Regions from separate parts of the Kitasatospora sp. NPDC059408 genome, predicted to be linked through region 1. Evidence: riboswitches for the same ligand, from Rfam matches in the RefSeq annotation. Region 1 holds a riboswitch; the other holds the start of a gene.
What was found. Region 1 has a riboswitch for cyclic di-AMP ahead of ACFXDE_RS25040 (NlpC/P60 family protein). Riboswitches for the same ligand answer to the same signal wherever they lie in the genome.
Positions count from the first base shown of each region.

Region 2: another riboswitch for cyclic di-AMP. It lies ahead of ACFXDE_RS00080 (transglycosylase family protein); the one in region 1 lies ahead of ACFXDE_RS25040 (NlpC/P60 family protein).

Region 1 is NZ_JBHYWI010000039.1:78,203-82,678, forward strand. Features, by position in the region: gene ACFXDE_RS25030 (NYN domain-containing protein) at 1-314, shown strand, start outside; gene ACFXDE_RS25035 (NlpC/P60 family protein) at 515-1,552, shown strand; cyclic di-AMP (ydaO/yuaA leader) riboswitch at 1,901-2,054, shown strand; gene ACFXDE_RS25040 (NlpC/P60 family protein) at 2,065-3,189, shown strand; gene ACFXDE_RS25045 (NlpC/P60 family protein) at 3,417-4,463, shown strand.
Region 2 is NZ_JBHYWI010000001.1:13,418-17,893, reverse strand. Features, by position in the region: gene ACFXDE_RS00080 (transglycosylase family protein) at 1-1,290, opposite strand, end outside; cyclic di-AMP (ydaO/yuaA leader) riboswitch at 1,277-1,436, opposite strand; gene ACFXDE_RS00075 (hypothetical protein) at 1,799-2,776, opposite strand; gene ACFXDE_RS00070 (DUF397 domain-containing protein) at 3,348-3,620, shown strand; gene ACFXDE_RS00065 (ATP-binding protein) at 4,096-4,476, opposite strand, start outside.

The DNA of each region.
Region 1 (4,476 bases):
AGCAGCAGCGGCTGCGGCTGCTGGGCGGGCTGGCGATGCTGGCCCAGCGCACGCAGGCGGAGGTCACGTGCGTGTTCGACGGGCAGGACCTGGACGTGCCGGTGATCATGGCGCCGCCGCGCGGGGTCCGGGTGCGCTTCAGCCGGACCGGCGAGACGGCGGACGAGCTGATCAGACGCCTGGTGCGGGCCGAGCCGCAGGGCCGTCCGGTCGTGGTGGTCTCCGCCGACCGGGAGGTCGCGGAGGGCGTGCGGAAGGCCGGCGCGCGCCCGGTCGCCTCGGTTCTGCTGCTGAACCGGCTGGCGCGGCCCTGATTCCGTGCCGATGGGGATGACGGCCGCTCAGCGTCCGGTTTGCGGTGATGTGCGGATTCGGTGAAGCGGCGTGGGGGCTCGGAGTTCACGCCTTTGGGGGAGTGGCGCAATGCCTGGATGTTCACTAGGGTCTGGCGTCAAACCTATTTTCCGGATTTCTCACCCGAACCGGTGAGTCCATGGAAGAAGGAGCAGGTCCCTTGGCCTCCCACCGCCGTCCCAAGCAGCCGAGCCGCGCGCGGGTCTCCGTGCTCACCGCTGCTGCTGCGACCGCGGTCGCGCTCTCCGCCCAGGTGGCCGCGCACGCCGCGCCGCAGCCGAACAAGACGGACGTCAAGGCGCAGATCGACGAGCTGCAGCAGGAGCAGGAGCAGGCCGCCGAGAAGTACAACGGCGCCAAGGAGCGGGCCGACCAGCTGCGCAAGCAGGCCGACCAGCTCCAGGACCAGGTGGCCCGCGGCCAGGAGCAGATGACCCAGCTTCAGACCGGCCTCGCCGGCGTGGCGGGCGAGCAGTACCGCACCGGCGGCATCGACCCGTCCGTCCAGCTGATGCTCTCCTCCGACCCGAACAACTACCTGGCCAAGGCCTCCAGCGTGCAGCAGGCCACCGCCACCGAGACCGACGCGCTCAAGGGCCTGCTGGACCAGCAGCGCCGCCTGGACCAGGAGAAGGCCGAGGCCGCCGCGGTGCTGGCCTCCCTGGACTCCACCACCAAGGACCTGAACCAGTCCAAGGCGGACGTCAACGCCAAGCTCAAGCAGGCCCAGGACCTCCTCAACTCGCTCAGCGCCTCCGAGCGCGCCGCGCTGAAGGCCCAGCAGGCCCAGGACGACCGCGCCTCGCGCGGCACCGACCGGGTCGACCTGAGCAGCCTGCCGCCGGCCAGCGGCTACGCGGCCGTGGCCGTGGCCAAGGCGATGAGCAAGCAGGGCTCGCCGTACGTGTGGGGTGCCGTCGGCTCCAGCACCTTCGACTGCTCGGGCCTGATGCTCTGGTCGTACGGCCAGGCCGGCGTCTCGCTGCCGCGCACCTCGCAGGAGCAGGGCCACTACGGCACCCGGGTGCCCTCGCTGGACCAGGCCCAGCCCGGCGACCTGGTGATCTACGGTCCCGACATGCACCACGTCGCGATGTACATCGGCAACGGCATGGTGGTGCACGCGCCGCACACCGGCGACGTCGTCAAGGTGATGAAGGCCGACGCGATGCCGATCAACACCATCCGCCGGGTCTGACCCCCCGACACGCCGCGGGCCGGCGCGACGGCCCTGTGATCCGCGCCACCTCCCGAGCGGGGGTGGCGCGTTCGCTTGAGCGCGTTTCCCTGCGTTTCGCCGCGTTCGCGTGACAAGTGATCAGCCTTGCGTACTGCCGCGATCACCTTCTGTCATCTTCACAAAAGAACTTGGTTATTCTTCCGCCTTTTTTCTGACAAGGATTTGAACCGATCACGGTTCAGTTACTAGGGTCGTGACCCGGACCACCGCACTGTCGATCGCCCAGCCAGGGTGGCGGCGGTGGTTCCCGCCGAGTTCGTGAAGCAGCGGGACGGGTCGAAGCGACCGTCCGACAGGGGAGCCCAGTGACAGGGGGCGCTGTGGAGCGGAGCCGGGGAACCACGTTCCTCCGGGGTGAATCGGCGCCAGGTCGGCCGGTGGAACGGCCGTGAGGCGTCGTAGGGCATGCTTCCGGCCCGAACCCGTCAGCTCACCCGGTAGGCGGACGTAGGAAGAAGGAGTCCGCCTTCGTGGCGTCCCATCGTCGTCCCAAGCCCGCCGGTCGTGCCCGAGTTTCCTTCCTGACCGGAGTTGCCGCGGCAGCCGTCGCCCTCTCCGCGCAGTCCGGCGCCCACGCCGACCCCGCGCCGACCAAGGACCAGGTCAAGGAGCAGGTCGACCAGCTCAACGAGCAGGCCGAGGTGGCGACCGAGCAGTACAACGCCGCCCAGGCCAAGCAGCAGGAGCTGCAGAAGCAGGTCAGCGGCCTGCAGGACCAGGTGGCCCGCCAGCAGGAGCAGGTGACCGACCTCCAGGGCGGCCTCGCCCAGATCGCCGGCGAGCAGTACCGCAACGGGGGCATATCCCCGACCGTCCAGCTGATGTTCTCGTCCAAGCCGGACAACTTCCTCAGCCAGGCCGACGCCCTGAACCAGGCCGGCAGCACTCAGAAGGGTCAGCTGAAGGAGCTCCAGGACCAGCAGCGCAAGCTGGACCAGGACCGCACCGAGGCCCAGGGCAAGCTCGCCGAGCTGGACGCGACCACCCAGCAGCTGAAGGCGTCCAAGGAGCAGATCCAGGGGAAGCTGACGGCCGCCCAGAACCTCTTCAACACCCTGTCCGAGCAGGAGCGCCAGGCCATCAAGGCGGCCGAGGACAAGGCCGCCGCCGATGCCAAGGCCAAGGCAGACGCCGCGAAGGCCCAGCAGGCCGCCGCCGACCGCGCCTCCCGCGACAGCAGCCGCACCGACCTCGGCTCGGCCCCGTCGTCCTCGCCGGTCGCCAAGCCGCCGGCGGCGGGCAGCTCGCGCGGTGCCGCCGCGCTGTCCTACGCCGCCACCAAGATCGGCAGCCCGTACGTCTGGGCCGCCACCGGCCCGAACTCCTTCGACTGCTCGGGCCTGATGGTCTGGGCCTTCGACCAGGCCGGCGTCTCGCTGCCGCGCACCTCGCAGGAGCAGGCCGGCGCCGGGACCCGGATCGGCACGGACCTCTCCCAGGCCCAGCCCGGTGACCTGCTGATCTTCTTCAACGACGCCCACCACGTCGGCATCTACGCCGGCAACGGCCAGGTGCTGCACGCGCCCAAGCCGGGTGCGAGCGTCCGCTACGAGGCGGTCACCAACATGCCGCTCTCGTCCATCGTGCGGGTCTGATTCCCCGCTCGGCTTCCCGCAGGCCCGGCCCTCCTCCCCGGAGGTCCGGGCCTGCGGCGTTTCCTTTCCTCGGACTGATGTCCGATTCAGGATCAAATATTCGGGTTGGGAGGGGTTTGGACTCGGTTGCCCGGACTCGCTAACGTCTGCCACCGGACTCCCGCTCCAGGACCGCCCGCTTGGGTGCGGCGGCGGGACCGGTCCGCAGGATTGGAGCAGCCGCCGCCATGCCCGTGCACCGCCGTTCCCAACTGCTCGCCCGTGCGCTGGTGCTGACCGCGGCCGCCACCACCGCCCTGGGCGTCACGACGGGCGGCAGCGCCCAGGCCGCCCCCGGCTCCCCGGACGCGCCCAGCCGCAAGGACGTCAAGGCGCAGGTCGAGCAGCTGTACAACGAGGCCGAACAGGCGTCGGAGAAGTACAACGCCGCGCAGGAGGCCCAGCAGCGGCTCCAGGGTGAGACCACCGTCCTCCAGGGCGAGATCGCCGCCGCCCAGGACCAGCTCAACCAGCTGCGCGGCGACCTCGCCACCGTGGCCGGCGCCGAGTACCGCTCCGGCGGCATGGCGCAGACCGTCCAGCTGATGCTCGCCACCGACCCGGAGGGCTACCTCGCCCGCGCCCGGAGCCTCGACCAGGCGACCGAGCGGCAGAACGAGACGCTGCACGAGCTGGTGACCCGTCAGCGCGGGCTCGACCAGCGCCGCACCGAGACCGCCGCCAAGCTCGCCGAGCTGGACCAGGCCCGCCGGACGCTCGCCGACAGCAAGCAGGAGATCCAGCAGCGGCTGGCCAAGGCCCAGCGGCTGCTCAACAGCCTGGGCGCCGCCGAGCGCTCCCGGATGGCCGCGCAGGACGCCCAGGAGGCCGAGCAGCGCGCCACCCGCGGCACCGACCGGCTGGACCTCGGCACCACCCCGCCCGCCTCCGAGCGCGGGGCGGCGGCGCTCGCGGCGGCGGTGCGGATGATCGGGTCGCCGTACGTGTACGGGTCCACCGGTCCCCGCGCGTTCGACTGTTCCGGTCTGATGTACTACAGCTGGCGGCAGGCGGGAGTGAGCCTGCCGCGCACCTCGCAGGCCCAGGCCTACGCCGGCCAGCGGGTGAGCCTGTCCGAAGCGCGACCGGGAGACCTGGTGATCTTCTACCGGGACATGCACCACGTCGGCATGTACGCCGGCGGCGGGGTGATCGTGCACGCCCCGTACCCGGGGGCCAGGGTGCGGTACGAGAGCGTCAACGCGATGCCCGTCGCGGGGGTGGTCCGGCTCTGAGCCCGACCCCGTC
Region 2 (4,476 bases), on a different contig from region 1:
GTTGGCGATGGTCTGCAGGCGGACGCCCGAGCTCGGGTTGGCGGCCTCGACGTACTGGCCGCCGCCGATGTAGATGGCGACGTGGTAGACGCCGGAGTCCTGGCCGTTGTTGGACCAGAACAGCAGGTCGCCCGGCTGCAGGCTGTCCAGCGAGACGTGGGTGCTCGCGGCGGCCTGGTCGTTGGCGACGCGCGGGATGGAGATGCCCGCGGCGCGCAGCGCGGCCTGGGTCAGGCCCGAGCAGTCCCAGCCGCCGTTGCCGGTGCCGCCGTAGACGTACGCCTGGCCGACCTGCGCCTTGGCGAAGCTGACCGCGGCGGCCATCGAGCCGGTGACGGCCGGGGCCGGGGTCTGCGCCTGGGCGGAGGGCTTGGCGGCGGGCTTCGAGGACGGCTTGGCGGCCGGGGTCTGGGCCTCGGCGGCCGGCTGGGCGTTCACGGCGTTCCCGGCGGAGGACTGGCCCGGCTTCTGCGAGCGGTCGAACCAGTTGAAGTCACCGGACTGGCCGGCCGGCGCCTGGGCGGAGTCGCCGAAGGACAGGTGCTGGCCCGGGTAGATGGTGTCCGGACCGTCGGTCAGGGTGCCGCGGTTCAGCTCGTACAGGCGCTGCCAGCCGCCCTTGACGTTGTGCTTGTCGGCGATCGTGGACAGCCAGTCGCCGGCCACGACGGTGTAGTCCGAGGCACCGGCCTGGGTGGTGCCGCCCTGGGTCCAGTCCTGGCGCTTCTGCGCCCAGGTGCCCTTGGCGGAGTCGGCGGCGGCCGGGGCCTGCGCCTGGTCCTGCGCCGGGGCGGCGGGCTTGGCGGCGGGCTTCGAGGACGGCTTGGCAGCGGGTGCGGCCGGGGCGGCCTTCGCGGTGCTCGCGGCGGCGGAGGTGTCGACGGCGGCCGGGGCGCCGCCCGCGGTCAGGCCGGCCTGGACGGAGCACACGGGCCAGGCGCCGGGGCCCTGCGAGGCGAGGACCTTCTCGGCGACGGCGATCTGCTGGTCCTTGGTGGCCTGGTTGGCCTGCGGGGCGTACGAGGTGCCGCCGAAGGCGGCCCAGGTGCTGGAGGTGAACTGCAGGCCGCCGTAGAAGCCGTTGCCGGTGTTGATGCTCCAGTCGCCGCTGCTCTCGCACTGGGCGACCTTGTCCCAGGTGGTGACGGAGGCGGCGGAGGCGGTGCCGGAGGTGAGGCAGGGAATGGTGAGGCCGACGCCGGCGACGCCGAGGGCGGCGATCACGCGGCGGGTGCGGCTGGACAGGCGAGTGCCGTTGGTGGGCAGCATGAAGACGCGGTCCTCTCCCACGCCTGCGAGGTGAGCTGTCGGATTCGGGCCGGAGTTGCCCGGCCGCGCTGTGGCGCGGCTTCACCCCTAGCCCAGGACCGTTCCGTGGATCGGTCCGGGGCGACTTACCTGTGGGTCCCCCGCTCCTGCCGTGGTGCGTTTTCGCGCTTCCAGCGCACCCGACGGCAGGACTCGGCGTTGCGGATGTGCTGGGTCCGTGTGGTCACGAACGGGGAGCACGTTAAGCAGACTTAAGTACGAACTGCAAATACCTGTGATGCGCATCACGGATTATGGAAAGCCGCCAAGAATTTCCTTCTCCAAGATCGAAAATGATCGTTTTCTTGCAATAAACCTGCGGATGTGCACAACTGGCAGGCTCTCAGGAATTGCATGACGGGCGGTCACTCGATCGCAAACAATCACAGAACGGACATCTCGCGCATTCGGCTCTTAATTCCCTTACGCCGCAAGCCGAAAGGGCCCGGAGCGCGGTCGCTCCGGGCCCTTCCGTACGCGTTGTCGGCGGTTACTCGCCGGCGGCCTCCCCGGTCGCCCCGGAGGCCGTCCCACCGGCCGCGTGGGCCGCGCGGGAGCCCTCGGCGGCGGCCTCCGCCGCCTCGGCCTCGGCCTGGGCCTGCGCGGCGGCCAGGGCCTCCGCGGACGGCGCCGGCAGCGCGGCCAGGTACAGCGAGGCGATGAGCTGGCCGACCGTCTGGTAGGCGCCGAGCGGCGCGGCGGACGGGCAGCCGGTCTCCTCGGCGGCCGTGGCGAGCAGCTCGGAGTCCGCCTCCGGGCCGATCACCAGCGGGGCCAGCGCGGGGCGCTGCGAGCCGGTCTCCTTGAGGTGCGCGACGGCGGCGGCGACCGAGCCGGGCACGTCGAGCGCGGCGGGGACGACCGGGACGGCCAGGCGGGCGGCCAGCAGCACGCCGGTGATGCCGGCGGCGGCCGCGGCGTCCTCGCCGCCCACGGTGGTCAGCACGACGCCGTCCGCGGCGGTCGCGATGGCGAACAGGCGGGCGCGGTCGGCGCGGGCCAGCCCGGCCTCGGACAGGCGGACGTGGACGGCCTCGGCCAGCAGCGGGTGCGGGCCCAGCACGTCGGTGACGTGCGCGCCGTACTCGGCGGCGAGCGCGTGGAGTTCGGGCAGGAAGTCGTGCGGGCCGGGCACCAGGGGTACCAGGATCGGTGCCGGGACGCCGGCCTCGGCGGCGGCCGCCAGCAGCTCGCCGATGCTGCGCTCGGTGCCGTCCGCGCCCTCGGTGCCGTCGCCGGGGAGGTAGCCCACCGCGGTCTGGACGCCGTTCTGCTCGCTGCGGACGATCGAGAGCAGCTCCTCGACGACCGAGCGGGACTCGGGCCCGGCGGTCGCGGGCACGGCGAGCACCAGGGCCGGGGAGCCGGACGGGATCTCGGGGCGCTCGGGGCGACGGTGGCGCCCCCGCGCACGGGAGCCTGGAGTGCGAACGGGCAGTGGCGCGCCCGGGATGGCTGCGGTGCTCATGGCGGAGATCGTAGGACATCGGCCCGTCAGGGCTGCAGTCGGCTGCCGTGCCGGTTTCGCGCGAGCGTGGTGTGCGCGGCGCGCGGAGCTCTCGCGTGCGCGGGTCGATGAGCGGTCATTAGGTCATATTCCGGACATACCTGGCCCAACCCCCGCGCGTCCGCCGGTATCTCCTGGAGACGGGTCCGGTGGGGCGTCACGTTGCACCCGTGGCGAGTGAGATGTCTCACAGTCGACGGGCGGTCTGACGGAGGGTCACGAGTGCGCGACTCCCGGCTTTCGAAGATCAACATTTAGCGGGGAGCCGCTCACGGCCGGTTATCGGAAGCGGGCCGGTTCGGTCGGCTATGTCCGTTTACGTACCGTCAGGAGAAGGGTCCGTGAAGAGTTCAGGTCGGCCGGTGAAAGGCCTCGTGCACCTGCACCGTCTCGTGCTGATGCACGTGCACAAGGGCTATCATCGCGTCAAGTGAGGCGTTGTGCCGGGCTGGTACGGGGCCGGCCCGTTCGTTCGGCGGGTGCCGGGGGCGCCGCGCTGGACCGCAACTCCGGGGCTCTTCGGGAGACTTCTATGCACGACTCGCACGAATCGCAGGAACTGGGCGGCTCGTACGGTCCCTACAACGGGATGGCCGCCACCGAGCTGGAGGGAGTGGTCTGGCAGAAGAGCCTGCACAGCAACTCCCAGGGCAACTGCGTCGAGTTCGCCGCGCTGCCGGGGGGCGACGTGGCGATGCGCAACTCGCGCTTCCCGGACGGTCCGGCGCTCATCTACACGCGGGCCGAGATCGCCGCGATGCTGTTGGGGGCCAAGGACGGGGAGTTCGACCACCTGTCCGCCTGACCGGACGTCCATCCGGCCGTTCACCGGGCCGTCCGGCCGCTTCACCGGACGTCCGTCGGTCCGGCCACCGCTCCGCACCAGGAGCCATCGGGGGGCCGTCGTGGGTGCTGACACCACGGCGGCCTTTGTCTTCTCCGCTGTCTTCTCCGCGGGCTCGGCCCCGCGGTCGTCCGCGCGGTTCGTGACGCACTCGGTCACATGCTCGGTGGTGTGCCTCTTCGCGGGCTTCTCCACCGTCCGGTGCGCTGCCGTCCCGCGTAACGCTGTCCCGTGCACTGCTGTCCCGCGCACTGGCGGCCCGTCGGCCGTCGGGGGCGCACTGGTCGTCGCGGGTGCGCTGCGGGGGGCCGGCAGGTCTCCGGCGCGAGCCCGGCGAGGGCGAACTACCGCTTCCTCCCGGGGTTTCGGTCCTCCCGGGGTGTCCATCGATCCGGGGACGCGTGCCCGCGCTGCGGGGGTGCGTGCCCGTCCGCCGCTAGGCGGAGCGCCGGTGCCGGCCACCGAGTTCGGGGGTCGCGGCCTGCGCCTGCGCGTCGGCTTCGAACAGCGCCCAGACGACCTTGCCCCCGCCCAGCGGGTGCCAGCCCCAGGAGTGGCTGAACGAGTCCACCAGGTGCAGCCCGCGGCCGGATTCGGCCACGAAGTCCGCCTCCCGGGCGATCGGGCCGATGCTGCTCGGGTCGCTGACCGCGCAGACGATCTGCGGCGCGCGGTGCACGAGGCTTATTCGGATCGGCAGCCTGCCGTCACCACCGTGCTGTGTGGGAAAGTCGTACTCGCCCAGGGCGCCGCCCACCGGGTCGGGCCGTGCGCCGATCGCATGCCGCAGCGCGTTGGTCACGAGTTCCGACGCGAC